Regions from separate parts of the Psychrobacillus sp. FSL H8-0484 genome, predicted to be linked through region 1. Evidence: riboswitches for the same ligand, from Rfam matches in the RefSeq annotation. Region 1 holds a riboswitch; each other region holds the start of a gene.
The links. Region 1 has a riboswitch for S-adenosylmethionine ahead of MHH81_RS20140 (2,3-diketo-5-methylthiopentyl-1-phosphate enolase). Riboswitches for the same ligand answer to the same signal wherever they lie in the genome.

Region 1 (11,099 bases):
TTCTCTATGGAATGTTGTCTTGATTAATTTATCACTAGCGCTTGTTGCATTATTACTTGGTATTTTATTATCCGCCTTTGCAAATTCAGAATTCCAGATGATGCAGTTTATACCGATCGCAATCATTCCTCAAGTCTTTTTTGCTGGTATTCTTCCAATAGAAGGAATGCCGGAATGGATGCAAATGATTGCTAAATGTGTGCCCATGTACTATGGTGGAAATGCGTTAGTAGACGTTATGTATAAAGGATTAGGGCTAGATAGTATTAAGAGTGACCTATTTGTATTGTTAGGATTCGCACTCGTTTTTATCGTGTTAAATATAGTTGCTTTAAAGAAGTATCGAAAAATCTAAAGATAAGAAGTATCGAGTGAAAGGAGTCAGCAATGTCCGAAGAAGAAATATTGTTACAACAACTATTTGACGAAGAAAAATTAACTGATAAGCAAAAAAAGATTATCCTTGCTGCTATAGAATCATTTTCAGAAAAAGGGTATGCTGCTACTTCTACAAGTGAAATCGCTAAAAAAGCTGGAGTCGCTGAAGGCACCATTTTCCGACACTATAAAACGAAAAAAGAATTGCTCGTCTCCATTGTTGCTCCACTCATGACAACACTAATTGGTCCATTCATTGTAAAAGATTTTCACAAAGTACTAGATCAACCTTATGAAAATGCCGAAGACTTTTTAAGAGCAACGATTGAAAACCGAAGAGAGGTTATTAAAAAGCTTCTTCCCGTTATCAAAATAATGATTCAGGAAATCCCTTTTCATCCTGAATTGAAAGAGCAATTCCTAGAACAGATTGCGAAAAAAACATTCGATCGAATTTTGATTGTCATTAAAGATTATCAAAATAAAGGTCAATTAATTGAAATGCCTTCTGCAAGTATGGCTAGACTTGCCGCCACCAGTATTCTTGGTTACCTAATTTCTCGTTACATCTTATTCCCTGATAGTCAATGGGATGATGAATTGGAGACAGAGCGTACCGTCCAATTTATCCTACATGGGATAGGGAAAAGATAATAAAAACACATGATAAAAATTGGTGCACACCCTTATCTTGTGAGCACACCATTGCATCATGAGTAAAAAAGAACATTCTATATCAAAATTGGAAGATTTAAATGAATTGATGAAGAAATATAAGGATACGTTACCAAGATAAAGATAAAAAGGTATGAGTATACGCACTCATACCTTTTTTGATCGTAGATATACAAAAAGAAATCCACCTGCACTTAAAAGTCGTAATACAGAGCTAATGTCCATCGCTATTTCCATACTTAAGTGATCCAATAACCAAATACCTATTTGTGGAGCGATGAATGCAACAAAAGCAAGCAATACATTATAGGTCGTAATACAATACGTTCGTGATTGTTCCGGTGATTGCTCCAATAATAAATTAAATAATATCAACACAGTACCCGACAAGAAAAATCCAGATATCGTTTGGATAAATGTTAAATAATATAAGTTTGTAGATAACACAGTTAAAAAAGGAGTTGTAGCCATTCCAACTGCCGCCCATATAAAAACAAGCATATTGGACTTTTTATCCGCCCACTTCTTCCATAAAGGAAACGTTAAAAACTGCATAAGCAGACTACCAACCGAAAACATACTAATCCAAAAGATTGTTGCCCCTGCTACCCGTACATTATATATATTGAATAACCCCCATGCCATTTGCCACGCAAAATTAAAAAATAACGCAGCTGCTAAAAACCAAACATAGTTGGCATGTTTAAAAATGCTCCAGTCCATGGATTTCTTTTTCACTAGTTTATTCTCTACTGGCACGACATCTTCTTCATGCTTCAATAAGAATAAAACCTCTAACAATCCAAAACCAAAAGCTATTGCAAAAAGAATTTGATACGCAGTAACATTTTCAGAGGCATCTTTCATTAAGATACCAATAAGTAATGTCGATACAAGCCCAACCATCGTTAGTAGACGATTTCGATCACTGAAGAATTGCCCTCTTCTAGATTCACTGACCATTCCACTAATTAAAGTTTGCCATCCAATAGTGGCTACCGTGTTCGGAACACTAATGAATGCAATAGTACCTAAAAATGCCCAAGCTTGTAACGTAGGTGACGGTAAATAAACAACGATTACAATCAACAAAAACATGAGTCGAGCAAGTAAAACAGACATTGCAACTAGTTTCTTTTGAGCTTCCGCTCGGTTTAGTAAAATAGCTGCTGGAATTGTCATTAGCAAAGCAATCAAAGGGGGTAATGAACTAATTAACCCAACTTGATAATTGGTTGCGCCTAATATTGTAATCGCGAAGATTGGAAAAAAATTATTCGAAAAGTTAAGTGCAATAGTAGATGCCATGCCGTGGTAAATACTAACCTTTTCATTATACGGTCTCATTCTGTCAGCCCATTCAATAAATAATAGTGGATATGCTAGAATTATATACTTGCACGCACAGAAAACAAGTACTTCGAGACACAAAATTTATTATATTTGGGTGAATCGTTTTTTGGCATAAACATACGTAACAGCAAGAGCTGAAACTAGTACCATTCCTTTAATAATATCAAAAGCATAATAGGGCAAGTTTAAAATGGTTAATCCATTTAGTAAGATACCAATAACAGCGGCTCCAAAAAATGTGCCAATTGCATTTGGTTTTCCGGCTCCCAAGACGGAATATCCTACAAAGACAGCAGCTACAGCTTCCATTAAAAGCGGTGCACCAGCGTCAATTTGACCAGAACCAACACGTGCAGTAAACAATATACCTGCCATAGAAGCAAAAATACCAGAAATCACGTATGCCGCACATTTTACTTTTCGGATATTCACTCCTGACAAGGTTGCTGCTTCCGCATTTCCACCTGTCATATATAGCACACGTCCCCAACGAGTATGATGGAGTACAACATAAGCGAGCAACACCATTACAAGCATAATCCATACCGGAACTGGTAATCCCAGCATTCTTCCTTGACCAATCCACAGGAATGCATCTGACAATTGACCTGGGGCAGTTCCACCGGCAGTAAGAGGCATATTATTATAAATCGAATAGCCTTCTGTGTACGTGCGATGAAAACCTGCAACAATGTACATCATACTTAACGTGGCGAGTAGATCAGGAATTCCTATTACGACGATCAGAAAACTGTTGAGTAATCCGACTAACACACCAATTAATATTGGTAAAATTAACACAAGCCAAAGTGGCATTTCATACCATACCATTAGAGAAGCCGTTATGACCGTAGATAGAGACATGGTTGAACCTACAGATAAATCAAAACCCCCTACTACTAGTGTAAAGGTCACACCTAATGCTAAGAGAGTAACGATAGAAATGGAACGTAATATATCTGTAAAATTTCCATATGTAAAAAATGCATTACTGATGGAGCTAAAATATAAAATAATCATAAATAATAAAACGATGGCCCCGTATTTAAAAATAAATTGAATACTTTGCTCTTGTAAATTATTCTTCTTTTCCCCCGCTTGCATACAGCAAAATCCTTTCTTGGGTCGCATCTGCACGTGAAAACTCCTTCACGAATTGACCATTATACATAACTAAAATACGATCCGAAATACCGATTACTTCTTGTATCTCGCTAGAAAAGTATAGGCAACCTTTCCCGTCCTCCGCTAGGTCACGAATTAGCTTAAAAATGTCCTTTTTTGCACCGATATCAACACCTTTGGTCGGTTCATCAAATAAATAGACTTTGGAATTACGTGACATCCATTTTCCAATAACTACTTTTTGTTGATTTCCCCCACTTAAATGGACAAGCGGTGTTTCTGTGTGATCCGTTTTAATTTTTAGTCGATTAATGATATCCTTTGCAAAACTTTTTTCGACTCTTTTATTCATAAATAATAGGCCTGAAAATTTTTTTAAGTTCGGAAAAGAAGAATTCGTTTGTAAAGACTCATGCACAAAAAGGCCTTCTTTTCTGCGTTCCTCTGGAATAAGTGCCATGCCGGCACGTATTGCATCCTCGGGATGTTTTATGTTTAAGTTTTTACCTGAAAGCATTACACTTCCCTTTTTTATTGCCCCTGAGCCAAACAAGACTTTGGCCAACTCCGTTTTACCTGCACCTACGAGTCCAACAATGCCGACAATTTCTCCTTCTGAAACAGTAAAGGAAAGATCCTTTAATTTTTGACCATCTGATAATCCTTTTACATCGAGTATTGTTTCTCCTAATGTATAATTTCTCGTTACCCGCTCTTGATCAAAAGAAGCACCAAGCATTGCTTCTATAATAATTTCTGGATCTGCATCTATTGTATGAAAAGTTTCAACTAGCTTACCATCACGCATTACGGTAATTCGGTCACTTATTTCAAACACTTCTGGAAGTCGATGTGAAATAAATATACAACTAACACCTTGCGTTTTCAGTTTGTTAATTACCGAAAAAAGCTTATCTGATTCATGAAGTGACAAAGGGGCAGTTGGTTCGTCGAAAATGATTATTTTTGCTGAGCTAACAAGGGCTCTTGCAATTAATACTAATTGTTTTTCAGCTAAAGTAAGTTTAAATGCTGGTTGTTGTACTGCAATGTTTTCCACCTGCAGTTGCTTCAGAGCATGGCTCGCCTCTTTGAATAACTTCGAGGTTGAGATGAACAAACGGTTGGTAGTAGCAATTGTATCTAGCATAATATTTTCAGCAACGGATAATTCAGGAACAATTGCTGTATCCACTTCTTGGTAAACACAATAAATCCCTTGGTCTTTTGCTGCTTTTGGTGATCGGAGTCGAACATTTTCACCGTCTATTAGAATTTCACCTTCGTCTTGTTCGTACACGCCTGATAAAATTTTTATAAGCGTACTTTTACCAGCACCATTTACACCGAGCAATGCATGCACTTCGCCTTTTGCTAGATGAAACTCTGCGTTTTCAAGTGCTGTCACATTTCCAAATGATTTACGTATTGAATTCATTGAAAGAAAAGGATTTGCCATAAATACACTCCTTTCTAAAAAAGAAGCTGTCCACTTTTAAGGACAGCTGCAATTAGTTGAGGTTATTGATTTTCTAACTCTTTTAATGCATCTGTGTAACCTTGTTCGCTTGCTCCCCAGCCTTCGATAAACTCATGTAAGTCATTTGTTGTCACCGTTTCTGCTGGTAGTTTTTCTGCGTCAACAAAAACTGGTTCTAGGACAACTCTTTCCTCTGGAGTCTCTCCATTTATTTTTTGGAATAAATAGCGAACTTGAATACGCCCTATATCCATTGGATCTACAGCAGCTGAAGCAGCCCATGGACTATTTTCTTTTTGAATCATTTGTAAATCTTCATCGCTCATATCAATACTATAAACTTTTATATCCGTTCTACCTGCTTGTTCAATAGCACGTACTGCACCTTTTGCAAATTCATCCCAAGCCGCCCAAACAGCTGTAATTTCTCCCTCATTTGGATATTGTTTTAAAATTGCTTCCATTTGCGCTTGAGTGTCTAGTGCTGTATTTTGTGTAGCTGCACCGAAAGTTGCAATTTCCTTAATCCCTTGATTTTCTTTTAAAAATTGCTCATACGCAACTTGTCTTCTTTCCATTGGAGCAAAACCTGCTACCCATATTTTTACTATGTTAGCCTCTCCATTTGCATCGTTTGCTAATTTTTCTAAAGTCATTTCAGCCATCTTTTGATCACCTTGCTCTAATACTGTTATTCCTTCCACTTCCACGCCTGCATCAAAAGCTACTACTGGTATTCCTTTATCAACAGCATTTTGTACTCCTTGGTTAAGCGCTTCTTTTGTTCCATGATCGATTAATATTCCATCCATACCTTGGTTTACTGCTGCATCAAGGTTGGAAGCCATTTTAGCTAGATCCCCTTCAGAAGTAAACACCGTGACAGTTCCACCAAATTTCTCCACTTGCTCTTTTACACCTTCAATGTACTGAGCCGAGAAAGTACCGAGGTTTTGCTGCATAACTAATGCAATTTTCTTACCTGCTAATGGATTATCGGAAACCGCCGATTTAATGGAAGCGGGTGCTTCTTCCTTTGTTTCTCCTTTTGGTTGACATCCTGTTAAAAAGACACCAATTATTAATAGTACTGATAAGATCCAATGTATTTTTGTTTTCATGATCTTTCTCCTTTTTCTGTTCCCAATAAAGCGGGAATATTTTTAGTGTATTCCGGATAGATAATTCCTTTTTCTGTAATTATTGCTGTAATGTATTTGCCAGGTGTGACATCAAATGCAGGATTAAATACTTTTGTATTTAATGGGGCTACTTGCTTTCCTGCAACATGTGTTATTTCATCTGATGGACGTTCTTCAATCGGTATTTCTTTTCCATTTTCAATAGTTAAATCAAAAGTGGAAGACGGTGCAGCCACATAAAACGGAATTTGATATGCAGCCGCTAATAAAGCCAAGTTAAGTGTTCCAATTTTATTAGCAGTATCACCGTTTGCAACTATTCGGTCTGCTCCAACTATAATTGCTTCAATTCCTTTTGCACCGATTGTATGTGCGGCCATACTGTCTGTTATCAGCGTAACGTCAACACCTGATTGCTGAAGTTCCCAAACAGTCAGTCGTGAACCTTGAAATACTGGCCTAGTTTCACAAGCAAATACTTCAAACCGTTTTCCTCGTTCGCTTCCAAGATGGAAAGGGGCTAACGCAGTTCCATATTTTGCTGTTGCAATAGATCCTGCATTGCATATAGTCAAAACTTTCGTCTGATTTTCAAGTAAGGAGAGGGCAAATTCACCAATATTTCGGCATGATGCTTCGTCTTCCTTATGAATGACGATAGCTTCCTCTAACAACAGTTCCTTCGCTTCTTGTATAGTTGCTGCATCTTTAGCTACTCTTTGCAAACGATCTAACGCCCAAACTAAATTGACGGCTGTTGGTCTTGATTCCCCTAAATACAAGGCATCCTTTTCCAAATGCTGATAGAACTCTTCCAATGTATTTGTTTCGTAATGCTGAGCAGCTCTAGCTAAGCCATATGCAGCTGTAATACCAATAGCAGGAGCCCCTCGTACTTTTAAAGTAACAATTGCATCGTACACATCTTCTATTGTTTCTAGTGTTAAATAGTCAACTTCAAGAGGTAATTTCTGCTGATTTATAATTCTAAGTTTCTTATTGGTCCACTCTATCGATAACGGAATACTCATTTGTGTAACTCCTCAAGTAATGCAATTACTGCATGAATAGATTTAATTTCATTGCGTTTTAATATGAGTGCTTCCCCTATTTGTAAAGCCTGTTTTTTGAAAAGGATTCGTTTTTCGTCATCTGCAATCCCATCTAAATCCTTCACATGTGCTAACCCGATTGTACGTCGAATTAATTCACAACCAGCAAAGCCTAGTGTATCGGTGAAAATTTTATCCACTACGTACTCTTCAAATCCCTCAGTATCTTTATAGGATTCAATACCTTTTGATTTCCATAGTGTAGAAAAGTTGGATGAAAACACTTTCCACGTTTGTTCGATATGATCGAGAATCACAATTCGCTCTTCCGCTTCTCTTGTAATGGATTGCACCATAATATTTGCTAAAAATAACCCAACATCGAATCCCATAGGTCCATAAAAAGCAAACTCTGGGTCTATCACCTTCGTTTCAGTTTCGCTAGCAAAAATACTTCCTGTATGTAAATCTCCATGAAGTAATGCTTCCGCTTCCGTCAAGAAACTTTTCTTCAATTTCGCGACTTCCAATTTTAAGGGCCCATTATTCCAAATAGCTTCCACTTCTTCTCTCAACGAAGGTTCATAGTCATTTGTATCGTGATCAAAAAATGGATCCGTGAAAATAAGATCTTCTGTAATTTTACATAGCTCTGGATTTGAAAACTCGGACACTAGTCGTTTTTTTTCAAACGGGTGTAATGCAAAATCAGATGTATGGAAAAGCGTTTGAGCAAGATACTCCCCAATATCCTTTGATAGCTTCGGATAAGATTCATAATGAATTAATCCTTCCCGTGCAATTTTTAAATGGGATAAATCCTCCATAACCGTAATTGCAAGTTCCTCGTCGCTCGCGTATACAGTCGGAACCAATCCAGTCGCAAATTCACCGTGTTTTTTTAATGCATTTGCTTCAATTACGGCACGTTTTAACGTTAGTGGCCAGCTTTCTCCAATCACTTTTGCATATGGCAATGCCTGTTTGATAATGAGACTTTTCTCTCCATTACATTCCTTTATGTGAAACACATAATTTAGGTTACCATCCCCAATTTCGCGACAATCTAACTCCGAGTCCTTTGGAAAGAAATTCAGTTCTTTCGCATATAAAATTGCACGATCTTCTGTTAATGATTCATATTGATTTTTTGTAGTTATCATCATTCTTCTCTACCTTTCATTTACAAAATAAAAAGCCTCTTTCAAAAGAAAGAGGCGTAGAATAAGAGACTTCTCGCCTCTTATCTTTCAGAAAGTTACCTTTCTGATGGAATTAGCACCGTGCCTTACGAGAATATTCATCTCAGCGCGAAAAGCGCCCCGTTTCACAACGGTATTATGGTCGGTTGCTGGGCTTCATCGGGCCATTACCCTCTGCCTGCTCTTGATAAGAGTGCTATTACTTACAAATTTATGCTATTTGAAATGAATCCTAGCATATTAGAAAAAGAGTTGTCAATAATTTAATTCAATAAAAAAAACATTCTAAAAATTCTATTGACAATGTTTCTGTTGCATGAAATAATCATAATTAATTTGACAAAACTAATCTCAATTGAATAAATTTTTCTTATTTAGAGCAGGTGGAGGGACAAGCCCTATGATACCCGGCAACCGGTCTAGTTACTAGACACGGTGCTAATTCTTGCAGTCCATTGACTGGGAAATAAGAAGTCGTTAAACCTTTAACCTCTTCTTATTTGAAGAGGTTTTTTATTTCTAGAAAAGCGAAAGGCTCCGGCTTAGCCCGCAACTGCGACGAGCTTTGCAGAAGCCCTTGAGCCAAAGTGAAGTTGATTTTATCTTAAAGGATTGTGATGAATAATGAGTAGTGTAACCTCTCTTTATCAGGTGTACGGTAAGCCCGGATCTTTTGAAAAAAAAGCAGAGGGTATCGCACTTGGTTTAACAGTTGGATCCTGGACGGACTTACCATTACTTGAACAGGAACAATTAAAACAGCATAAAGGAAATGTTGTTTCGATTACAGAATTTGAGCATATTCACCATCCGCTCAAACCAGACCAAATCAAAGCGGAAATAAAAATAGAATATCCTAGTGCTAATTTCTCGGCAGATTTACCAGCCATTTTAACAACTGTTTTTGGCAAACTATCGCTCGATGGTGAAGTGAAGCTTTTAGATTTAGAATTTTCTCCAGAGCTTTTGACTAACTTTCCAGGACCAAGATTCGGTATTGATAGTATCCGTGAGCTACTAGGGGTGTATGGCCGCCCCCTCATCATGAGTATATTCAAGGGAGTAATTGGTCGAGATATTAATTACTTAGCAGATCAACTTCGACACCAAGCGCTCGGAGGAGTTGATCTCGTAAAAGATGATGAAATTCTTTTTGACAATCCGCTTACTCCTTTTGAGAAACGTGTCACAACTGCTCAAGAAGTATTGCATCAAGTGTATGAAGAAACCGGACACCGAACGCTCTATGCCGTTAACTTATCTGGACGAACATCCGGATTAAAAGCAAAAGCACAAAAAGCAAAAGAACTTGGAGCAGATGCTCTTTTATTTAACGTCCATGCATATGGCCTTGATGTACTTCAAGAACTAGTGGAAGACCCGAATATCCAATTACCGTTTATGGCGCATCCCGCTTATAGCGGTGCATTCACATCTTCCCCATTTTACGGGGTTGCGACTCCACTACTACTTGGAAAATTAACACGTTATGCAGGAGCAGATTTTTCATTATTCCCTTCACCTTATGGTAGCGTTGCACTAGAAAAAACAGCTGCACTCTCGCTTGGTGAAGAATTGACCAAAGTAAGTACAGTAAAACGAAGCTTTCCAGTACCTTCTGCAGGTATTCACCCCGGCTTAGTTCCGCTATTAATCGAGGACTATGGAATCGATAGCATTATTAATGCTGGTGGAGGCGTCCATGGTCATCCTGCAGGTGCTACTGGAGGAGGACTCGCTTTTAGGCAAGCTGTATCGGCTGTACTTGACGGAATTCCTCTTTCAGAAGCTGCAAAACAATATAGTGAATTAAAAAAAGCAATTGAACTGTGGGGGTAAGCATTATGAGCAAGCTAGTCATCTTTTGTGATTTTGATGGCACTATTACAATTCAAGACAATATTATCTCTATCATGAAAAAATTCGCTCCTCCCGAATACTTGCCGATCAAAGAGAATATTTTAGGACAAAAGCAATCTATCCGTGAAGGTGTAGCAGAAATGTTTGCTCTGTTACCCGCTTCTTTAAAGGATCAAATCGTTTCCTATTTGTTAGAGCAAGCACAAATTCGAGAAGGATTTGCTGAATTTGTTTCATATACGAGAAAACACAACCTACCACTCTATATCGTTAGTGGTGGTATTGATTTCTTTGTAGAACCGATGCTTAAAGAGTTCGGTCCATTTTCGGATGTTTATTGTAATGCATCCAATTTTTCAGGAGAGACAATACAAATCGAGTTCCCACATGGATGTGATGAACAATGTACCAGCCAAGGCTGCGGGTGCTGTAAGCCCTCCATCATTCGCCAACTCCAAGATAATAATGCGCTAAGTGTTGTAATTGGAGACTCGATAACAGATTTAGAAGCTGCCAAAATGGCAGATCTCGTTATAGCAAGAGATTTTCTCATTACAAAGTGTGAGGAATTGAACATCCCTTATGAACCTTTCGAAAATTTCCGAGATGTCATGAATATTATTGACGCAAAGTTAGGTGTAGAAATATGACCGCACTCCAAAGTAAATGGGAAGAGTTAGCAGACATAAAAGATGAAATAGCTGATCGGGACTGGTTTATGGGGACTAGTGGAAATTTGGCTATAAAAGTGCACGATAATCCAATAGAATTTCTAGTTACAGCTAGCGGTAAAGATAAGAAGAAGAGAACGCCAGAAGACTTTTTACTCGTA
Region 2 (11,099 bases), 2.3 Mb from region 1:
TTCTTTAAGCAATTTTCTAGTTCAACAGCATCCCTTACCTATGTCCATCTTTTCTTGCTTGTATATAGCCATAGTAAGAACATGTCCCGTTTTCAGATAAATCTTTAACCTCAAATCCACATTTTTCGTAAAAGGTAAAATTGTTGGAAGAAGTATGAGCAAACCAATCTCCGTGAGGAAGTTTTTGCAAACAAAGAGCTACTAGTTTTTTACCAATTCCTTTCCCGCGATATTCAGATAAGACTACCAGGTCCATAATGTTGGCTGCCATTATTTTGTCAGAAAGCACCCTGATCATACCGATCATTTGATTATTATCCCAAACAGTAAATGCCCATGTAGAGTTTTGGAAGATTAAAGAGAACTTTTCTTTCTGCCATTCTGGAGTATTTCTTACCCAACCTGCATCTTTAAACAGGTGTTCTACGCTTTCTGCTGGAACATTCTCTGTACCTTCTCTTATAACTAATCCATTGAAATATTGATACATTTTTATTCCTCCCCTAAGATGTTAAAATCCTAGCTAATCGAAAAACTCCATATGCTCTTTTGCCTGTTTGTAGTAGTCCATTCTGTTTTTCAGCGTACCCGTATGAAATTCGAATTTATGTCCATCTGGGTCCGTAAAGTATATAGATCTTTTGTCTCTATCATCTCTTTCTCGACCTGAAAGTATGTTTACATGCAAGTTATTTAGTTTCTCAAATGTAAGATCAAAATCAGTTTCTTCTATAGAAAAGGCTATATGTGTATACGACTCTCTGATTTCATTACGAGGAATATCTTTTTCTTCATTCAAAGCAAGCCACATCCCATGTAAATCGAAATAAGCAGTGCTTCTTCCTTTCACTAAAAGCTTTGCATCCAATACATCTTGATAAAACGTAATAGAATTTTCTAAGTGAGAAACGGAAAATAACAAATGATTTAAACCTTTTATAGTCAATTTAACCCTCCCTTTCAGCAGAATTATCCATCTTTCTTAAAAAAATAGTGATAATATCTATAAATTTTTGTTTATCAGGATCCCACAGTTCATGTCCAGACTCTACAATTTCACAAATCGTTACATCTTTTAAGAAGCGTTTATATTTATCTACTTCTTTCTCTTTTAATAATGAACCTTCTTCTCCACCCTTTATTATTAAAACAGGTATATCTAGGAGGGATAATTCTAGAGATAATTCAGATTGCTTGGAATCTCTTTGCATACCCGTCACTACATGCTTCCTGCCTTCCGGTATAAATCCCCGAGTAAGATTTCTGTCGGACCAGGTTTCAGGTATAGCTGGGTATGTAGCTGGATAATCACATAAAATTAACCCTTTGATATTCTCTTCTTTAGCAGCATACTTGATTGCATATGGAACGCCCATTGAATAAGCCATTAGGCAATAGTTCTGTACTTAACTTTCCTCTATGACAGCAGCTATATCCTGGACATGATTTTCTAAGGCGTACCCTGTTTGGGGTGCATCACTTTTCCCTCGTCCCCGTAAACTCATGGTGACTATTCTTCTTGGATTAAATGTACTTAACAAGTCAATGGTTTGTTCTGCAAAATTCAAAGCACCTGGCACATAAACGAGTGGAGTTGGAAAGCTGTCCTCAAAGGCATTATCCATGTAATGCACCTTAATGCCATCAGAATTTGCATATTTATGGATAAACATCAATAGAAGACCTCACTTTCTATTTAGTCGCTAGGTTTTCATAGTATTCTTTAGGATTACTTATTTTATTTTCTATAAAAAATTTGGCCATACTTTTTATCATATCTATATATTCATTTTCCATATGTTCGTTAGGAATTAAATGGACAAGATCCATGACAGATCCTTCCACTTGTACCCTATCAGATTGCAAATCCACTGTAACCGTCATGTATACCTTATTTTCGAATGATACTTCCCCAGTGACAGTTTCCTTATCAAGATCTACAGAAGGATAATTTATTTTAATTCCAATAGATTTATAAATTGTATAGCCACTGTTACTTGGGTTCTTTTCATTTTCATCTATTCTTTTTACTTCAATTAAATGCTTATCGAAGAAAGTCAGTTTATAAATGTCGGGCATGGCAAGCTGCTCCCAGAAATGAACGTCATATTTTGGATCAAAATAATTCATGATTAACACCATGATGTTACCATGTGTACCAATAACGATGTTTTTGCCTTTGTATTTATCAAGCAACTCAACGGTTGCTGCAACGCCTCTTACTTGTGCTACGTTATTTGATTCTCCACCATCTAAAGAAGAATCGAAATCAGACCATACTTTAGAAATAGCTTCGTTAAAATCGGCTACAGGATGTTCCGATAAAGTCCGTTCTTTTAAATCATCGACAAGTTCCATGTCTTGACCTATGTAATTAGCAATTCCCTCCACTGTTTGAATCGCTCTTTGATAGGGACTAGAAATTACATGATCTATTCTCTCTAATTGCAATAGTTCCGTAACTAACTTTGAGTCTTCCATTCCACGTTCTGACAAAGGTCTTCCCAGTTCGTCTGGTGAATAAGTAGAATGTGCATGTCTAACGAAATACAAATTTGTAATCAACATCATTCAGCTCCTAGCTTTTTCGTTTTTCGTAAATACTCTTCACAAACGGCTCTTTTAAATCGGTATACTCCGTTATTTTCATATTTTCACGCTCTGCATAAGCTATTTTCAACTTTTTGTATTCTTCTCTCGCACTTTCATTTGCAATTAAATAATCTCTGAAGAAAATTAAATTACTCCACAGTTCTTTGTCATAATCAACTAAGTGTATATAATGCGTCTTTACTTCGTATGTCTCATCTACAAATTTGGCAAATACGATTTCACCTGGTCTTTCCACTCGAAGTCTTAAGAATCCAACTGTTTGGAGTCCTTTTATGATGGAAGCATCCACACTCGCTATATCATCTACACCAATTAATAGATCGATAATCGGCTTTGCATCCATATCCATAATTGCAGTACTGCCAATATGTTCTATCCGATTTCCTTCAATATGAGCGGTTTTTATTACTTCCTGTTTAACCGTTAAGAACTCACGGTTCCATTCACTTGTATAAGGAACTAACTTGACTTCATCTCTCTTTAAACCTAACTTCATCATCGTTTCCCCTCTTTCTTTCGATCACGCCACAACCATCCAAAATAAACAACCACAGATAATATGAAAAGTAAATTTGGTATGTAGTGAAATTCTGGAGGTAAAAGCAAGATTAAAACTAAAGATAGAATTAATGACATACCAACTATGAGAAACCACATTTTCTCACGATTGTTTTGAGAGCTTAGTTAAAATCTATCCACTTTATAGCCCCCTCTACTTAACACATGAAGTAAATCATTACGGTTTAAAGGTTTGCAAAATAGTTCCTTTACCTTCTTCCAGCTCTACTTCCGCATAAGCACCATTGATGAACGTCATTTGAGGTGGAACATGGCCACAGTCGATATCATATATAATAGGAATATTTAGCTCGTCTGACATGTCTTTATAAACATCTTCTACCGAATAATTATCAACCGCTGTCTCCGCACTACTTCGACCAAACATCAAACCAGAGCATTGATCAAACCAACCCGCTAATTTCATTTGTACTAAAGAACGTCGTAAGTCTGTTGTGTTTAACTCACAATTTTCCAAATACCATATGATTGGCTCGTCCTTGATGTATTTTTCCCTAAAATTTTCTACATCCCCGAACGGAGTGCCGACTAAATGTCTAATGACGTCTATACATCCACCAAGTAGACGTCCTTGCATCTTCACATTGCTCATTGATAGAGTTTTCCATTCTGTTTGTTCGGTTAAATGAAATAGACAGGCAGAAGGATTCGCATGATCCCATTTCTTTTGATATTTGGGTGAAGAGTGTTGAACGACAGATTCACTAGACTTTGTAGATAAAACAGCCCGCCACATTGCAGTTGTTTCATCCCAAATTTCCCCTCTTAAATCCACTAAATTGGTGCCGTGTGCTGTTGCTATACCGGTCTTCAATGTAATGGCTAGCAGTAGTATACTTACATCTGAATAGCCTAATACCCATTTATTCTTTATATTTTCGAAATCAATATATTCCAGTGACTCAATAAGTAATTCTCCACCCCAAGGAGGAAGAATTATATCAATTTTGTCGTCAACCATCATTTTATTCCATTCTGCTGCACGCAATTTAGCAGGTGCTGATTTTGCTTTATCCTGGGTCCAAACAGTATCACCACATATGACTGTAAACCCTCTTGCTTTCATACGTTCGCATGCCAATTTGAACATATCATGCAGTTCCGCATGTACACCAGATGATATTGCTGTTACTCCTATTGTTGCTCCTTTTTCAAAATGAGGATAATTAATCATATATAGAGTCTCCTTACTATGCTAATGGATTTGTTTTATTTCATTGAAAGCCAACTTTTGGTTTTCTACATGAATATCTTTCATCCCGTCAAAGAATATGTATCTCCCCTTCAATATTTCTTCCATATTTTCTTTCATGTCTATTAATTGATCCAGATATGCTTGTGCAAATTTTAATCGGTCTTCCATTTCTGTTTTATCTTCCGTTGTATGACCATGACCAGGTACATGAACGGAAATAGAATGCAGAGAAAAAATGTCTTTAGCTTTATTCATCGTTTTAAGATATTCCAGATAACTATCAAATATAAACGGAAATTCCACATCTGATAAATAGTCACCTGAAAGGAATATCCCAGCAGGCTCAATGATAGTAAACAAGCCATCATTTGTGTGCCCTGGTGCTAAATAAAACGTTAAGGTGCTCTTTCCTAAGATCAATTTTTGTCCATCTTTACTTACAACATAATCCACCAGAGGATACTCCGGCTTATAATTTCTTTGTAAATAGTAGCGCTGATCAAATGAATGCACTTTATTTATTGCTTCATCTTTCTGTTTATTTTCGTTAAATGCTTGAGAAGCAATCACTTTTGCGTCAGGAAATGCCCCCGAACCAATAATATGGTCGAAATCACTATGTGTGTAGATGATATATAGAGCTCTATCTTTTCTAATTTGATTTACATAAGCCTTAATTTCATCTACTTCATGTGGCAGCCAATTCGGATCGGTCATCACAATTGCCTCATCCAGCTCTATTACAGCTGATGTAGTTTTATAGAGAGAGCTTTGAAAAACTCTCATATTCTCTTTATCATATTGAATCATGTTTTTCCCCCCGATTCTTTAATAGCGAGTAAATCGACGTTTGTAAAAGGAGATTTGTCGATAACGATTTTATAGGTTGTTTATAGAAGAAATTATGCCAGTGAGGTTTAATATAGCTATTTCAAGACACATAAAAAAAACACCCCTCATGATGAATACTATTCGTCATGACGGATGAGATATCCTTTTATTCACCTATGTTCTCGTTTAAAAATGCTAATAAGTCTCTGTGATTTTCTGCTGCTACACCATGTGCTATTGGATAGCTTTTAAATGTAACATTCGCTCCCTGTTCGGTGAAATAGTCTTTACTTGCAACTCCCCATTCAAATGGGAGCATATTATCTAATTCACCATGTGAAATAAATACATTCAATTGATCAACGGGTTGTGTTGCATACTCTCCCTTCGCAAAGGCTGGAATATATCCACTTAGTGCAACTATTCCTTTTATTTGTTTACCCATTACAAGGGCTAAAGTTTGAGATAATATTGCTCCTTGGCTAAAACCAAGTAGATACACTTGCTCCCTATCTACTGAATATTCTTCCATTGCCTCTTGGATAAATGATTGAAGATCTTTGATAACTTGATCAAAAACCGTACGATGTGGCTTACCAAGCCCTTCAATTGTAAAAAATGCATATCCAGGTGGCTGGCTAATTGGCCCACGAATACTAAAAATATGACATTTCTCTTTTAAACTCGATACAAGTCCTACTAAATCATTTTCATTGCTACCCATGCCATGGATTAAAAATAGTGCAGGATATTTTTTATTTTCATCGGTCGTTTGTGGTGCACTATGAATATAAGTAAATGTTGTGTTCATGTATATCTTCCCTTCCTTTTTAATTTAACTAATCATAGCATTTTTTTCCTTTACCTAACTAATCATTTGTCTACAAGAAATAAAAGAAATCGATCACATTTTTCAATAATGGTCTAAAGGTTGTCACGAGGTCATGCTGTTGACCAACTGGCAACCTCTTTTGTCGTCTTCGCGTTGGGCTTTGTCTTCTTAGGCTCTTGTTTTGTCGCGTTCATGCTTAAGTTTGTCTCGTTCAGTGCATCATTTGTCTCATTTAGGATTATTCTTCCAGCAATAAACCTATTACACTATAAAACAGTCGAACTTCTTACATTAAATGGCTTAATGAGACCAATTCTCCCGTAATCGAGACTAAATACCATAAACCCGCAACCAATTCTAATAAAAACGAGACCATTTTCAGAATTCAAACAAATGAAAAAGAGCTACCCTTCATCGGATAGCCCCATTAACCATTATTCCCACTCATATGGTGTTGCTTGGTATACATAATAGTTCAACCAATTCGAGAATAATAAGTGTGTGTGCGAGCGCCATGAATTCGATGGTTGTTGTGTTGGATCATTTTGTGGGAAATAGTTCACCGGTAAATCTATTTCTATTCCTTTATTCACATCACGTACATATTCTTCTGCCAGTGTTGTGGCGTCATATTCTAAGTGACCGGTAATCATAATATGCTTCTCATCGTTTGAAATAATGAGGAAAACTCCGGCGTCGTCAGAAATCGAAAGGAGTTTAAGACGAGGATCAGCTTTAATTTCCTCAAAAGAAACGGATGTATATCGAGAGTGTGGCACATAGAATTGGTCATTAAAACCACGAACTAATTGGACGGTTGGATCAGACAAACGGTGACTAAACACACCAGAACATTTCTTTGGTAATTCAAATTTATCAATACCATAATGATGATATAAAGCAGCTTGTGCTCCCCAACAAATATGTAATACAGAAGTGACATTGGTTTTCGACCAATCCATTATTTCTGTTATTTCATTCCAATAATTTACCCGCTCAAATTCTAAATGCTCTATTGGGGCTCCTGTAATGATCAATCCGTCATACTTTCGATGCTTTATTTGTTCGAAGGTTGTATAAAATGTATCTAAATGTGTTTTACTCACGTTTTTCGATTCATGAGTGGCAGTTTTCATGAATGTTACATTCACTTGTAATGGTGTATTACCTAGTAACCTTAAAAGTTGTAATTCTGTTTTTTCTTTTTCGGGCATTAAGTTCAAAATGATAATATTAAGCGGACGAATGTCCTGCGCAAAAGCACGGTCCTCATCCATGATAAATATTTTTTCCTCTTTCAGTAATTCAGCAGCTGGTAATTGTTTTGGAATATTAATTGGCATAACATTCTCTCCTTTTTTTTAAATAATAAAAACCCTCTTTTCTCAAGGATAAGAAAAGAGGGTAAGTGAATCGCACTCAGTTCTTATCTTTCAAGACTTTTCAATCTTGTAGGAGGTAGCACCTTTCTGATTAACATCAGAGGTTGCTGAAGCTTCACAGGGCCATATCCCTCTGCTTCTCTTGATAAGAGTATTCGTTTATATACTGGTTTATTAATCTAGTAAATATTAGCACAATAAATATAATATTACAACAATTAAAAATAATCAAAATGGAGAAATAGACTTCTCCTAACAGCTATTCTTCTAGAAAGTTCTTTCTTTAAAACCTATTATTTTCATGTGTTGATTTCCATTGTTTTAAGTGAAAGCTCGCTCTTATTCTTATGAAAGGACTTCAAAAACAATACCATTTCCACTTGGATCTATTGTAGAAAATGACTGTTCCTGTTCATTCATTTCCACATTATTTTGAAGAAGTTGATTTTTAACTTCTTCTAAAGCTTCACTAGTCGGAAGTACGAGTGTATATTCTTTTAATCCAGTAGCATTTGCTGGTGGATGTGGATTATTTTCTCCTGCCCAAACATTTCCTGCAATATGGTGGTGATATCCCCCTACCGAAATAAAAAATGCAGAATCTAATACAATTTGCTCTTCAAATCCAATGACATCTACATAAAATTTTGTAGATGCTAGAACATTCGCTACTCTTAAATGCACATGTCCAATCGTTGTAGTAGCTGGAATGCTTCCATCTGTATCGAAGTCCGCTAATTCTGCTAGCTCTTTGAAATTTAAGGGATTACTACCACCTGGATATTTCGTCCAATCTTCTCTAGGACGGTCCGCATAAATTTCAATTCCATTGCCTTCAATATCATACAAATAAAATGCTTCGCTATATCCATGATCGCTTGCACTGTCTAAACGAGCGATAGGAATAAACCGTTCAAAATGCGTAAAGCGTGGTTCTTGCTCCAATGGACTATCCACCGTCTTTTTACTTCTTAATATATGAAATAATTTCGTAGCAAAAGCTTCCCTAGTTGGAAGTAAAAAAGCTGTATGAAAAACACCAGTACTTCTAGCTCCTTGTAATTCATTTGCCGTTTTTTCTAATTTTAAGATTGCTCTTGTTCCACCTTTTCCGGCTAAGGATGCATTTATTTCGTCTCGTTGAATTACTTGTAAGCCAACTACATCTTCATAGAAAGCTATTTGTCTTTCTAAATCCTTTACTTTTAAAACGACATGACCTACATGTGTATCTTGATGAATGACAAACGCACCTTTTTTAGTAGCAGAAAATACTTCTGACATATTATCCCCCTCGTTCCACTTATTAAGTGATGAATGCATTACTATCATATGAAATCCTCCATCTCTATATTTGGAGAGTGGTTGGAAAAAACTTCAATAATTAAAACTCGTTTCCGATAGCTTTATTAGAGCTTGAAAAAGGTCTTTTTTTATGACTATAACGTCGCTTTATGTGTCAAATTCGACTTAAAAAGAATGGAATTTTCATACCGCTTGTTCAACTAACCTGCTGCGTTAGTTCAATAAAAAAAGAGCTGCCTAAGCAACCCATGTTCTTTAACTAAAGTACCCGTTAAATGCACCAAATGATAATAAAGATACTTACTATCACATTTAGAAGCGTTTAATACATGAGCATTATATTAACCCAAGATTCATCTTCATTAAAAAAAACTGATTTATATAATTAACTATTCCGTTTACACCGTAGTATGGTTTGTCACCTTTCATACCTATTCGTTCTTGAGAGTTAAGAGGCTGTCATTCGGAAATTTTTTTTGATAATGCGAAAGGACAATAAGAGGGAAAATATATCGATAACTGTGATAATGAATATAGAAACTGCCAGCCATTCCCTGTCCTTTTGGATAAGATGTTGTCCAGTCAACTTTATCATTATTTTCTAAAATATATTTGATGCCGGATGTTATTTCCGGTGTAAGTTTGTCTTCAGCAGCAATCAGCGCATCCAATGCCCAGGCTGTGTGAGTTAACGTACTGGCTCCCAATGGAATGTACGTTTTCATTTGATCACTTTTACAAGACTCTCCCCATCCCCCATCCGAATTTTGAATATCACGAAGCCATTTGACTGATTTTAGAATTGAAGGATGGTCCGATGATATTCCTGCTGCAACAAGCCCGGTTATAGCAGCCCAAGCACCATAAATATAGCATATGCCCCATCGGCCATACCACGATCCATTCGGTTCTTGATGATCTAATAACCAATTTACACCTAACTTTATAGAGTCGTGACTCTTCTTTAAGTTAGTGAATTCCCCGAAAAATTCCAATGTTCTTCCCGTTAAATCTGCACTTGTTGGATCTGCGAGTAAATATTCAGCATCTTCAATTGGAATAATAGACAAAATGCTATTATTCACGCCTTTTTCGAATGATGGCCACCCTCCATCATCATTTTGCATTGAAAATACCCAGTCGATTCCTCTGTCCCAAGATGTATGGAACTTTGGATTTTTATAAACGGTTTTGCAGATTGACCTTAAGGCTGCAGTAGTATCATCAATATCAGGGTTCATTGTATTTACATCTGAGAAACCCCATCCCCCTGGAAGACTAGAAGGACTGTGTATGACCCAGTCCCCATATTTATCATGCTGACGTGTTAATAAAAATTGGTTTGCTTTTTTTATAACGGGATCTAATTCGGAAACGCCTGCTTCTTGCAAGGCATGACTAATTAAAGCTGTATTCCATACCGTTGCTGTGGTAAATTGCATATGAGTCTTCCCGTCAATTTGGCATTTCATAGACTTTAATCCGTTTAACGCCTGAACGATTGTGGGATGATCTTTCTTATATCCAAGGGAAAGCAATGCGAAAATTAGCAGAAATGTCGAGCTAAAGTAACTGTATAAGGTGCCATCTGGTTCAATTCGTTCTAGCATATACTGTTTTGTCTTATCTTCCGCAAGTTTCTGAATTTGTTTTGGCAAACCAATTAGATCTTCAATTCTTTTTTGAATGGATAAAAGAAAAGGATTCCATTCATTTGAGAGGACCCTTGATAAATATTCTTCATACCACCGGTTGTGGTTCAAAATATATAAATCTGAAATGTTTGGACTTTTATTTGTTTTAATTATATATTTCTTATCAGCAAGAATCATGAGTGGAGCGATATTCGCCCTTCCAAAGACGGAAAAGTCGAAAAAATTCATTGGGAATGAGTGTGGCAGTAAAACAAATTCTGTCGGGATAGTAAAAATTTTTTCCCATGAAAATTGTCCAGTTACTGCCAGCATTATCTTTGTTAGTAAACTACTTTTGTCTATTCCCCCATTTGTTAAAATAAACTGCCTCGCTGCTTGCATTCGTGCATCATCATGAGAACAATAGCCGGAATATAGAAGGGCGTAATAAGCTTCAATCGTGGCAGCTACATTCCCGTCAGCTTCTTCATCATAAAACAGCTTCCAAGCCCCACTTTCTTGTTGTTCGCTTAAAATCCGATCTACTAGTTCCTTTATTAATTCTTCATCATCAATCGTCATTGAACGCAATAAAATAATCATATAGGCATCCGTTGTAATTCCTGTTTCAAAAGGATAATCCCAAGTTCCTACCTCAGATTGATCCTTCTTCAAGATGCTTATAATTCGTTTAATTTCGTCGGATAGGGTATCGTTCACAAAATTCG
Region 3 (11,099 bases), 1.1 Mb from region 1:
AGGAAGTGTCCCTTTTCTATATAGCATCAGCCTATTGCTGTCATTAACTTTGCCAAAATAAGCAAGGAACGCATGATAGAAATCGATAGAGTGCCCGAAATTGCATCTTCGGACACTTCCACTATGAATAGAAAGGTAGCTATTCTTTCTTTTTCCAAATCCATTTCGGTTTTCTTTTGAGCGTTGTAGGTACGTAACGGAGGCCTGCACGATGCAGGTCACACAGTCGTTGCGACACGATGTCGCGTACTTAGACTGTGCTCCTTTAAATATCCACAACAGGATGATCGAAAATAGTGTAACAGGAACTGACGGAGTCACTTCCTGCTACACTTAGCCCTCGGTTATGATGTAGTGATCATTTCGTCCAAAGCGAACCGAAAACGTACAAGTGCAAATTGGATAATCAACAGCCGTGACTTGCAACAAAACTTCCTCTGATAATCTGTAAATTTACTACCTTAATTATTGATTTGGTTATTGGATGCTTCTTCAACCGCTCTGGCTACTAGATGATGTACTGTTGGATCTAGTGGATTAGGTATTAATTCGCCAGGTTTTGTATGTGCTACTATTGCTTGTGCTGCTGCAATTAACATGGAATATGTAATTTCCTTTGCACCTGCATTTAATGCTCCTTTAAATATACCAGGGAAGCCGATCACATTATTTACAGAACGACCATCGGCTGCAAACGCTGCTCCGGCTGCAATTGCGGCAGATGGAAGAATCTCTGGGTTCGGATTTGAAAGTGCTAAAATAATTTGACCTTGGCGAACCATCTCTGGCTTAATAAGACCAGGAACCCCAGTTGTAGCGATAATTATATCGCATGTTTGCATCATTTCTTCTAGTGATGGAATTGTTTGTCCACCATATCCAATTAAGCGATTTTGAGCTTCTTCCTGACGATCAAGACCATAAACCTCTTCTACACCATATGCCATTAACATACGACAAATCGCAAGTCCAGCTGCTCCAAGACCAATTTGACCTATTTTGGCTTTTTTCACGTCTACATTCGTCGCCTTACAAGCTGATAAAATTGCTGCCAAAGCAACTACAGCTGTACCATGCTGATCATCATGCATAACCGGTATAGGAAGTTCTGCTTTCAATCTTTCTTCAATTTCAAAACAATGTGGAGATCCGATATCCTCTAGTAAAATAGCTCCGAACCCTTGATGAATACGTTTAACTGTCTCCACTACTTCATCCGGATCACTAGTGTTTAATAAAATCGGTATACCGCTTAGTCCAACAAATTGGTCTAATAATACCGCTTTTCCTTCCATAACAGGCATTCCAGCAACTGGACCGATATTACCTAATCCTAAAATAGCTGTTCCATCCGTTACAATTGCAACTGAACTCCCAATTGACGTAAAGTAGTTTGCTTTTTCAGGATTGTCTACAATATCCAAACAAACACTTGCAACACCAGGTGTGTAAATTCGTTGTAAATCTCCTAGTGAGCGAACATCTAATCTACTCTTCATAGCTATTTTACCACCTTCATGTGCTTTCAACACATCATCAGTGACCGCATGAATCTTTACTCCATTTTCAATAGCTTGAATATTAGTAATAACTTCATCCAATTGATTTTTAGATTTACATGTGATTGTAATATCTCGAATAGTTGTTAATGCTCCACTTTTTAAAGTAGTAATGTCCCCAATATCTCCTTCAGCCATCCCAATTGCAGTAGCAACTTTAGCAAAGTTACCAGGCTTAGAAGGTGTTTCTACTATTATATTACGAATGATATGTTGGTTTTCCATGTCAAATCTCCTTAATTTTTCTCTATTTACATCATTGAATTATAACATAAAAGAATCTTCATTCGAAAAGAATGAAGATTCTTTTATGTTTTGAAAATAGTAATTTCTCTCTCCTTCATTTTACACTTAAAATGAGTTATTAAACAATATATCCAATAGATCTTAGGACATTATTGATAAACGAATGTGAGTAAGCAAAAATTTCTTCTCTTTCAGGTTCTTGATATAAATCATGGAAACAATTTTTCCACTCTTTAAATTGATATTCTGAAAGCTCTTGCTGTTTCAACCAACTTGCTGAAGCTTTTGTGTCCGTAACTTTGTCTCTTTCGCCAGTCATTAATAATAAAGGAACATTGGGTATGGAATTCGTAGATTGAACTACCGTTTTCATAAGATGTTGGAGTTCTTTATACCAATCATTTGTTATAAGTGTACGATAAGAATAATCATCTACAAATTGTTGATACACTTCATAGTTTCTTGTTAAATCATTTAACTGTATATCATGCTTAATTTTTTGCTGAACCGATAATTTTGCTAAAGTATTTGTCCATTTAGACGGCATTTTTTGCAATTGCAACCATGGCGAAGTCAGAATAACTCCTGCGTACTCTATTTCTAATTTGCGCAAAACTTTTACTAACAATGTGGCACCGAGGCCATGTCCTAGTAGGAATATTGGAAGATCATAAGCTACCGCAACTTGAAGAGCTTGTTTTATGTACTCTTTATACTGTTCAAAGGTTTCATCATGAAGGACTTTAGCTTTGTTAAGCTCACCGTGACCAGGTAAATCACCCATGACAATGTGGTAATTGGAACTTCTTAGTTTTTCAATGAGCCAAGCATATCTTCTATGATGCTCATATGCACTATGAACAATGACTATGACGGCTTTTGGTTTTTCTTCTGTTTCCCATTTCCACATGCACATCACACCTCTTTTCTATCACTCTATACTCTGTATAATTTGTTTCTTTCCAACTGTTTGTTTGATACCATTAATTATATTCTATTTTATAAGGAGCGTGTATATCTTGATTTATCCATATAAAGACAAAAAACCAACAATTGATGAATCAGTGTTTATAGCTGATTATGTCACAATAACAGGTGATGTGACAATCGGACCAGAGTCTACAATTTGGTTTAATACGGTAATTAGAGGTGACGTTGCTCCTACTATTATTGGACGAAAAGTGAGCATACAAGATTTAAGTTGCCTTCATCAAAGTCCAAATAAATCACTTATTATAGAAGATGAAGTGACCATTGGACATCAAGTTACTTTACATAGTTGTATTGTTCGAAAGGGTGCCTTAGTCGGGATGGGTTCGATCATATTAGACGGCGCAGAAATAGGAGAAGGAGCATTCATCGGAGCAGGGAGTCTTGTACCTCCTGGAAAGAAAATTCCACCTAATTCCCTTGCTATGGGGAGCCCAGCGAAAGTTGTACGAGAATTAACGGATGCTGATAAAGAAGATGTACAACGTATTATTCGTGAGTATGTAGAAAAAGGGCAGTATTATAAATCGTTACAGGGATAAAAAAAGAGCAAGCGCCCTTTAAGAACAAAACCTATTTTCTTTCATTTCCGGAGGGCTTTGAACAGACTTGTTGCCATATTATTACCGTTTGATTTTTGTGAGAGGCTGTTCGTGACTGACGTCACGAACAGCCTCTTTTTTCTTCTCGGTAATCTTATGGCATTTGTCCGTCTGTCGCACTCCTACAACTTTCGAAAATAGGTTAATGCCTTTTTGGATAAAAAGAAGAGACTCTTTCCTATTCCTATTGCAAGCTCCCGAAGATGCAATTTCCGCTTCATCTACTTTTAATACATTCCCCATGCATCGTATTCATAAGTCGCTATCTTCTCACCGTTTTGATCGGTTAAAGCAATGACACTTCCGTGCGCGTTGTAATGGTAGAAGAAGGTTTGAGCGTCTTTTTTTTATAAGAGTAACTGCCATTTACCGAAAGTTATATTCCATGAGAAAACTATACCAAAAAAGCGATACTTCCCTATATTTCTCAAGGAAAGTATCGCTTTTTTAATTATAGACCAGCTTTTTCTTTTAAAGCTTCTGCTCTATCTGTTTTTTCCCATGGTGCGTCGATGTCTGTACGACCGAAGTGACCATAAGCTGCAGTTTGTTTGTAAATTGGGCGACGTAAGTCTAGCATTTTAATAATTCCTGCTGGACGAAGGTCAAATAGTTCACGAATATGCGCTACTAATTGTGCCTCTTCTACTTTCCCAGTTCCAAATGTATCTACAGCAATAGATACAGGTTGTGCTACACCAATTGCATATGCTAATTGTACTTCGCAACGATCTGCAATTCCAGCCGCCACAATATTTTTGGCAACATAGCGAGCAGCATATGCAGCAGAACGGTCCACTTTCGTTGGATCTTTACCTGAGAATGCACCACCGCCGTGACGAGCGTATCCACCATAAGTATCTACGATGATTTTACGACCTGTTAAACCAGCATCTCCTTGAGGTCCACCAATTACAAATCGGCCAGTTGGATTGATAAAGTATTTTGTATTTTCATCGATTAAATGAGCAGGAACAATAGGTTTGATTACTACTTCTTTTAAATCTTTTTGAATTTGCTCTAGCGTTATTTCTGGATGATGTTGTGTAGAAATAACAATCGTATCAATACGAACTGGATTATTATTCTCATCATATTCCACTGTTACTTGCGTTTTACCATCTGGGCGTAAATAATCTAATGTTTCATCTTTACGCACTTCTGCTAAACGACGTGCCAGTTTATGCGCTAAGCTAATTGGAAGCGGCATAAGTTCTGGTGTTTCATTACAAGCATAACCAAACATTAGACCTTGGTCACCTGCACCGATTGCTTCAATGTCTGAATCCGTCATAGATCCTTCACGAGCTTCTAAAGCTTGGTCAACACCCATTGCAATGTCAGCAGACTGCTCATCAATTGAAGTTAAAACTGCTGAAGTTTCAGAGTCAAAACCATATTTTGCACGAGTATATCCAATTTCTTTAATAGTAGAACGAACCACTTTAGGGATGTCTACATAAGTAGAAGTTGTGATTTCTCCTGCAACTAATACAAGACCAGTAGTAACGCTTGTTTCACAAGCAACACGTGCATTTGGATCTTCCGTTAAAATTGCATCTAAAATAGCATCAGAAATTTGATCACAGATTTTATCTGGATGCCCTTCTGTTACTGATTCCGATGTAAATAATCGACGTTGTGTCATAGATTGTTCCTCCTATATCCTGCGAGATTTCTCTCAAGAATTGATACGGTACTCATTCCCATGTCAAGCCATTTCAATTAGATTAAACTTGAAGCCGTTTCGGACTTGGCACACAAGGATAAAGGGCGATGTTAAATAAAAAAACCTCCCGCTCACGCAAAAATACATGAGGAAAGGATTAATATCATAAGCACCTTTCACTCTTATCAATCAAGGGATTTCACCTTGTCTCAGGTTGGGCACCTTTGTAATGAAATTGCTAATTACAGGTTGCCGGGTTTCATAGGGCCTGACCCCTCCACCAGCTCGGGATAAGAGTATCCGTTCAATTTACCATCATACGTACTTAGTAAGTAGAAGTCAAGCGTTATTTTGAAAAGTTTTCACATATGCAAAAAATATTCAATTCATTAGTGTAGACTAATTAGTTAAATGTGTTATACTATTTCACATATCAATGAAAAATCCTCTAAACAAGAGGCAATAATTAAAAAAAGGATGGTAAGACAACATGAATTCAATCGATACTGTGAGTGAACTGAACGAATTGTTAGCTGGTAACAACATTAGCGTTCAATTATCAGTACCACAACTTGTAGAAAAGGCAACATCTAGAGGAGAAGCAGTTTTAACTTCTACTGGAGCGGTAAAAGCAGAGACAGGTAAATACACAGGTCGTTCTCCACAAGATAAATATATTGTTGAAGAAGCTATCTCCAAAGATAAAATCGATTGGGGTTCAGTAAACCAACCTATCTCCTCTGAAATTTTCGAAGCATTATATATTAAAGTGACAGAGTATTTAAAGGAACAAGATGAATTATTTGTATTTAAAGGATTTGCTGGTGCAGACAAAGCATCCCGTCTAAGCATTCAAGTAATCAATGAATATGCATGGCACAATTTATTTGCACATCAATTATTCATCCGCCCTTCATCAGAGGAGCTTTCATCTCACGAAGCGGATTTTACAGTTATAAGTGCTCCTAACTTTAAAGCAGACCCTGCAGTTGATGGAACTAAATCAGAAACCTTCATCATCGTATCTATGGAAAAACGTGTTGTTCTAATTGGTGGTACAGAATATGCTGGAGAAATGAAAAAATCTATTTTCTCTATTATGAACTATTTATTACCAGAACAAAACATTTTACCAATGCACTGTTCAGCAAATGTTGGGGAAGAAGGCGATGTAGCTTTATTCTTCGGTCTGTCTGGAACAGGTAAAACAACACTTTCTGCTGATGCTGGACGACAATTAATCGGAGATGACGAGCATGGTTGGTCAGATAATGGTGTATTTAATATAGAAGGTGGATGCTATGCAAAATGTATCGACCTAACTCGTGAAAATGAGCCACAAATCTATGACGCGATTACATTCGGTACTGTTTTAGAGAACGTAGTAGTTGATGCAGAAACTCGCATTGCAATCTATGCGGATAACTCTTTAACTGAAAACACACGTGCAGCATACCCAATCCAAAATATCGAAAACATTGTAGATCCTTCTGTAGCAGGTCACCCTAACACAATTGTTTTCTTAACTGCTGATGCATTTGGCGTACTGCCTCCAATCAGTAAATTAACGAAAGAACAAGCGATGTACCACTTTTTAAGCGGATTTACATCTAAACTGGCAGGAACTGAACGCGGAATCACATCACCACAACCAGCATTCTCAACTTGCTTTGGTTCTCCTTTCTTACCATTACACGCAACTGTGTATGCAGAAATGCTTGGGAAGAAAATCGATGAGCATGGTGCACAAGTATTCCTAGTAAATACTGGTTGGACTGGTGGCGAATATGGAGTAGGTAGCCGAATGAAACTGGCTTATACTCGTACAATGGTTCGCGCTGCAATTGACGGAAAACTAACTAATGTAGAAACAGCTAAAGATGAAATATTCGGTCTTGAAATCCCTACACATATTGAGGGCGTACCATCTGAAGTATTAATTCCACGTAATGCATGGGCAGATAAAGAAGCTTACGACACAAAAGCTGCGGACCTTGCACAAGCTTTCCGTGAAAACTTTAACAAATTCGGTACAGTATCAGAAGACATTTCGCTTAAGGGCGGTCCAATAGCATAATCATCCTCAAGCTAGCACAGTTATTGTGCTCCGTTGGGTGCAAGTTGTTATCACCTTAAGTAAGTGCAAATAATACAAAAAGGGATGCCCTAAAGCCGTTTTTAAACGGCATTTAAGGCATCCCTTTATTCTTCATAATCATCATGGAAATTTGAGATAGATGATCTAGGAAAAAGTGCAGAAAACTCCGTTGCTTTTTCTTTATCCACATTGTACAAAGTAATTTCAGAGCCATAATGACCTATTTCTAATCGTTCATCACCATTCACGTGAAAAAACATTTTAAACCATTTTAAGCCACCTTTCGGATCTATAGAATAATTACAGAAGAAAAGGCGATTATCTTCACTTAAATTGATCGTAAATACTTTCATTAAACCTTCATTTATTACGTTTACTGCCTTTGCCCCTAATTCATTCACTACTTCCTGCTCTTCCATCCAACAATGTATTATTAATTCAGTAAATTCAGTAGTGTATTGTTCCCATATATTTTTCCAAAAACTAGTATCAACTGGACATGAAGACTTTCCTTCTACACTACTCGATTCAATTGTAACGGTAATATTACCCATTAACTAATCCCCTTTCTGCATTTTCATCCACACACATGCATCCTTCACCACTTGGCGGTTCACTTTGCTCGGGAAAAAATGCGTAAATTCAGGGTAATACCATGTTTCTACCACTTTGTTATTCCTTAATAATGCTTCTTCTAAGGCTTGAGCATGCTCAAATGAAACATTTGTATCCTGAAGCCCATGAATTATAAGCGTGGATGCGTGGATTTCCTCGATGAGCGCAAGAGCATTTCTGATTTCATATTCGTCTACTCGATTGGCCGGTGTACCACCAATAACACGCTTCATCATTCTTCTCATATCTTGTCTTTCCTCATAAGTTAAGAAAATATCCGATACTCCCGCCCAGGTTACAATGCTCGTAATATCTTTCCGCAGTATCGCAGTCCAAAGAGCCATGATCCCTCCACGAGAAAAAGCAAATAAATGAATGCGACTTGGTAGACAAAACTGTTTTAGAACATCCACTGCATAAACGGCATCCCAGCGATCCTCCCCACCAAATTCGTCCCTACCTTCTCCTCCACGATTTCCTCGGTAGTATGGCGCAAAGACAATGAAACCTTCGGATGCAATTTGAGCAATACGAGCAGGTCGAACCATCCCTATGCTTTGCATGCCTCCTCTACAATATAATATCCCTTCATACTTACCTTCCTTTTTAGGCGTTGCGAGTAATCCTTTCACTCTCAACCCACATGACCAATATGTAATTTCAGTTAAGCGGATATGTGGATTAGGAGATGGATACACACGAACTTTCTCAATTTCTCCATTTCCCTTCATACGTACTCACCTTTTCTAAGATTACTTTCATTCCATCATCCTTCATATGAAAACTTAAGTTATTACAACGTAATAATTCATCTGTCGATAACCATACTGCTCCCTCTGTTTCAAAATTCGTACCTTCATTATTAATATAGCCAACATGTGCAATAAAAACCGCCTTACAAAAAGGTTTCTTATCATATACAAGGTATTCAGCCAACCACTCTACGTGACGAATTGTCACATTCGTCTCTTCTAGCGTTTCTCTTATCGCAGCTGCTTCAAGTGTTTCATGCGCCTCCACTTTCCCACCTGGAAACTCAATTCCTCGTTTCGGATGCTTCGTTAATAACCATTTGTTGTTGTGTTTCGCTAGGACTAGCACATGCATTGGTTTGATAGGAAATGTGCCTTTTTCAAATGATAATTCCACACGTAGGTCATTTAAATCTTGGAAAGAAACCATGCTCTCATCCTCCCTTTATATTGTTTATAAAAAGTGTAACATACGTAAAAGTAGATTAAAGAATAATATTCCAATACACGAGCATGATTCCAATATCAGCGAGACAATGACTAATAATGGATGCGGTAATAGAATTTAATAGGAAGCGAAAAATCCCCCACATTATGCCTGCAAGAAATACTGGAATAACTGCCAATGCATTGAATGGAAAACTAAAAATCTCTATGACAACCATAAGATGATACAAGCTATAGAAAAAAGAAGTAATTACAATAGTTTTTACACTACCCATTTTAGGAAAAATTCGATTGTATATAAACTCTCTCCAATAAAACTCCTCCAAAATAGGATTGATAAGAATTAATACTAATATAAGCAATATAACCTTTCGACCTATAAAGTCCCATTCAATAAGCTGTCTGCGTAATTGCGCTATATCCAAAACAGACGATTGATGAATAGCGACGAAGCCATAAATCGCCAATAAACAGATTAACCCGCTACTAATCCCCACAACAATTGACCTTTTGGAAAAAAGAAGTTGGAGAGGATACCTAAACTCTTTGTTCCAATAAGTAACTATAAGGGGAATAAACAATAACCATCCGTAAAAAAGAAAAAAGGTTATTGTGACATTATCTAAAATTGGTAGACCTACGAATATCATGGCAGTAGGTGCTATTAATAAAATAATTTGTCTTATCATAATTTCTCCTACTTTTCGGTTTTTGGTGTAAGTTAAATCTTACTAAATGGCTTGGCTCTGTTATACGATTATGTAGTTAACCGCTCAAAATCCGCTCACTTTCCGCAGACGAACTGCTAAGCCTATTATAAACTAGAAAAGCGCATTGCACCCTTTAAGTGCAAAACCTGTTTTGCATCGTTTTCGGAGGTCTTTGGACAGACTTATTGCTATATCATTACCGATTGATTTTTAAGAGAGGCTGGTCGTGACTTACGTCACGACCAGCCTCTCTTTTCTTGGTAATCTTATGGCGTTTGTCTGTCCGTCGCCCTCCTTCAACAGTACGAATAAGGTTTAGATCTTTTTGGATAATGAGTGAAAAGATGCTTTCCAACTCATAAAGAAAGCACCCGAAGATGCAATTTCGGGTGCTCTAATGCTCCTCTATACAATAGATGCTAACTATTTTAGTCATATACTCTTTACCAGTATAAGAAAATTAGCAGAAATGCTCTTCTTAAAGATTCTCGCTAGCTAACAGGTCCATCCCCTCTACCTTACCTTTTATACAACCCACTGCATATTCCTATCGTTCAAAGTACCAGTGACTTTATGCACTCAAAAACTATATACTTCCTTATCTTTTAGTTGTCCTTTCTTTTATGATTGATTTGAAAACATTTACTTGATTGTAGTGGAAGGTGGCGACTCCAGCGGGATGAGTGAGACAGATGAGACATCACAACGGACGCGTGAGCTACGGTGATGGCTCATCGCTCACCCCGCGGAAAGCGTCCGCCTGGAACGGAAATCAGCAGTATTTATCGAACGGAAAATTATATACTTTCTTATTCTTTGGAAAAAAGACTTAGCAATAATGCTAAGTCTTTATTGTTACTTAATCCTTTTCTTGATCTAATTTGTAATGTCCATTTCCTTCTTCTCTATTTTGTGCAATATTTACTTTTGTTTTGATTTGAGGGGATTGCTTTAATAAAGGAGCGATATTACGATAATTTGAGTTCTCGTTTCCTTTTCGGTTAATGTTTTTACTCAACGAACTCCATCCTCCTTTCTTGAAAATATGGTAGTTGCTCGATAAATGATCTGGATTCAGGATTGCAAAATTCATGAATCAACGCATATACTTTCTTCATTCTTATGTCATATTGATCATTTTCTTTATCATGATGATAAAGCTTGATCGGAATATGTGATCGCCAAAAATCTTTTATTTCTACAACATTTAGTTGGTCGAAAAGCTTGTCAAACACAGGAATAATTTCCTGATTTGCGTTTATTTCAAATTCCCAAGGAGATTCATCGGGATAAGCATACACTTTTCGATGGACAACAGATACGTACACTTTGCTTACTGTCATTATTTTCACACATCCTTTTAACGTAGTATGCGTAAAAAGTAAAAAAGCATGCACCAAGAAAATTGGGG

Region 2: it holds a riboswitch for S-adenosylmethionine, as region 1 does, so the genes downstream of both, metA (homoserine O-acetyltransferase MetA) here and MHH81_RS20140 (2,3-diketo-5-methylthiopentyl-1-phosphate enolase) in region 1, are expected to answer to the same signal.
Region 3: it holds a riboswitch for S-adenosylmethionine, as region 1 does, so the genes downstream of both, metK (methionine adenosyltransferase) here and MHH81_RS20140 (2,3-diketo-5-methylthiopentyl-1-phosphate enolase) in region 1, are expected to answer to the same signal.

What each region holds. Positions count from the first base shown of each region.
Region 1 covers NZ_JBBOSZ010000001.1:4,064,138-4,075,236, forward strand. Annotated here, with positions in the region: gene MHH81_RS20100 (ABC transporter permease) at 1-355, shown strand, start outside; gene MHH81_RS20105 (TetR/AcrR family transcriptional regulator) at 388-1,032, shown strand; gene MHH81_RS20110 (MFS transporter) at 1,201-2,400, opposite strand; gene MHH81_RS20115 (ABC transporter permease) at 2,491-3,510, opposite strand; gene MHH81_RS20120 (sugar ABC transporter ATP-binding protein) at 3,485-4,990, opposite strand; gene MHH81_RS20125 (sugar ABC transporter substrate-binding protein) at 5,053-6,132, opposite strand; gene mtnA (S-methyl-5-thioribose-1-phosphate isomerase) at 6,129-7,184, opposite strand; gene mtnK (S-methyl-5-thioribose kinase) at 7,181-8,371, opposite strand; SAM riboswitch class I at 8,446-8,601, opposite strand; SAM riboswitch class I at 8,775-8,880, shown strand; gene MHH81_RS20140 (2,3-diketo-5-methylthiopentyl-1-phosphate enolase) at 9,032-10,246, shown strand; gene MHH81_RS20145 (2-hydroxy-3-keto-5-methylthiopentenyl-1-phosphate phosphatase) at 10,252-10,917, shown strand; gene MHH81_RS20150 (methylthioribulose 1-phosphate dehydratase) at 10,914-11,099, shown strand, end outside.
Region 2 covers NZ_JBBOSZ010000001.1:1,761,880-1,772,978, reverse strand. Annotated here, with positions in the region: gene MHH81_RS08370 (GNAT family N-acetyltransferase) at 35-490, opposite strand; gene fosM (FosM family fosfomycin resistance protein) at 524-946, opposite strand; gene MHH81_RS08360 (alpha/beta fold hydrolase) at 948-1,388, opposite strand; gene MHH81_RS08355 (alpha/beta fold hydrolase) at 1,407-1,676, opposite strand; gene MHH81_RS21315 (histidine phosphatase family protein) at 1,693-2,568, opposite strand; gene MHH81_RS08345 (GrpB family protein) at 2,579-3,109, opposite strand; gene MHH81_RS08340 (S66 family peptidase) at 3,350-4,366, opposite strand; gene MHH81_RS08335 (MBL fold metallo-hydrolase) at 4,388-5,197, opposite strand; gene MHH81_RS08330 (alpha/beta hydrolase) at 5,385-6,029, opposite strand; gene metA (homoserine O-acetyltransferase MetA) at 6,485-7,393, opposite strand; SAM riboswitch class I at 7,474-7,584, opposite strand; gene MHH81_RS08320 (VOC family protein) at 7,778-8,716, opposite strand; gene shc (squalene--hopene cyclase) at 9,169-11,091, opposite strand.
Region 3 covers NZ_JBBOSZ010000001.1:3,004,958-3,016,056, forward strand. Annotated here, with positions in the region: gene MHH81_RS14560 (NAD-dependent malic enzyme) at 462-1,784, opposite strand; gene MHH81_RS14565 (alpha/beta hydrolase) at 1,924-2,715, opposite strand; gene MHH81_RS14570 (gamma carbonic anhydrase) at 2,825-3,337, shown strand; partial or broken gene MHH81_RS21390 (RHS repeat-associated core domain-containing protein) at 3,634-3,744, opposite strand; gene metK (methionine adenosyltransferase) at 3,849-5,045, opposite strand; SAM riboswitch class I at 5,246-5,363, opposite strand; gene pckA (phosphoenolpyruvate carboxykinase (ATP)) at 5,557-7,143, shown strand; gene MHH81_RS14590 (hypothetical protein) at 7,269-7,718, opposite strand; gene MHH81_RS14595 (alpha/beta hydrolase family protein) at 7,722-8,510, opposite strand; gene MHH81_RS14600 (NUDIX domain-containing protein) at 8,488-8,961, opposite strand; gene MHH81_RS14605 (CPBP family intramembrane glutamic endopeptidase) at 9,017-9,667, opposite strand; gene MHH81_RS14610 (hypothetical protein) at 10,548-10,706, opposite strand; gene MHH81_RS14615 (transposase) at 10,699-11,031, opposite strand.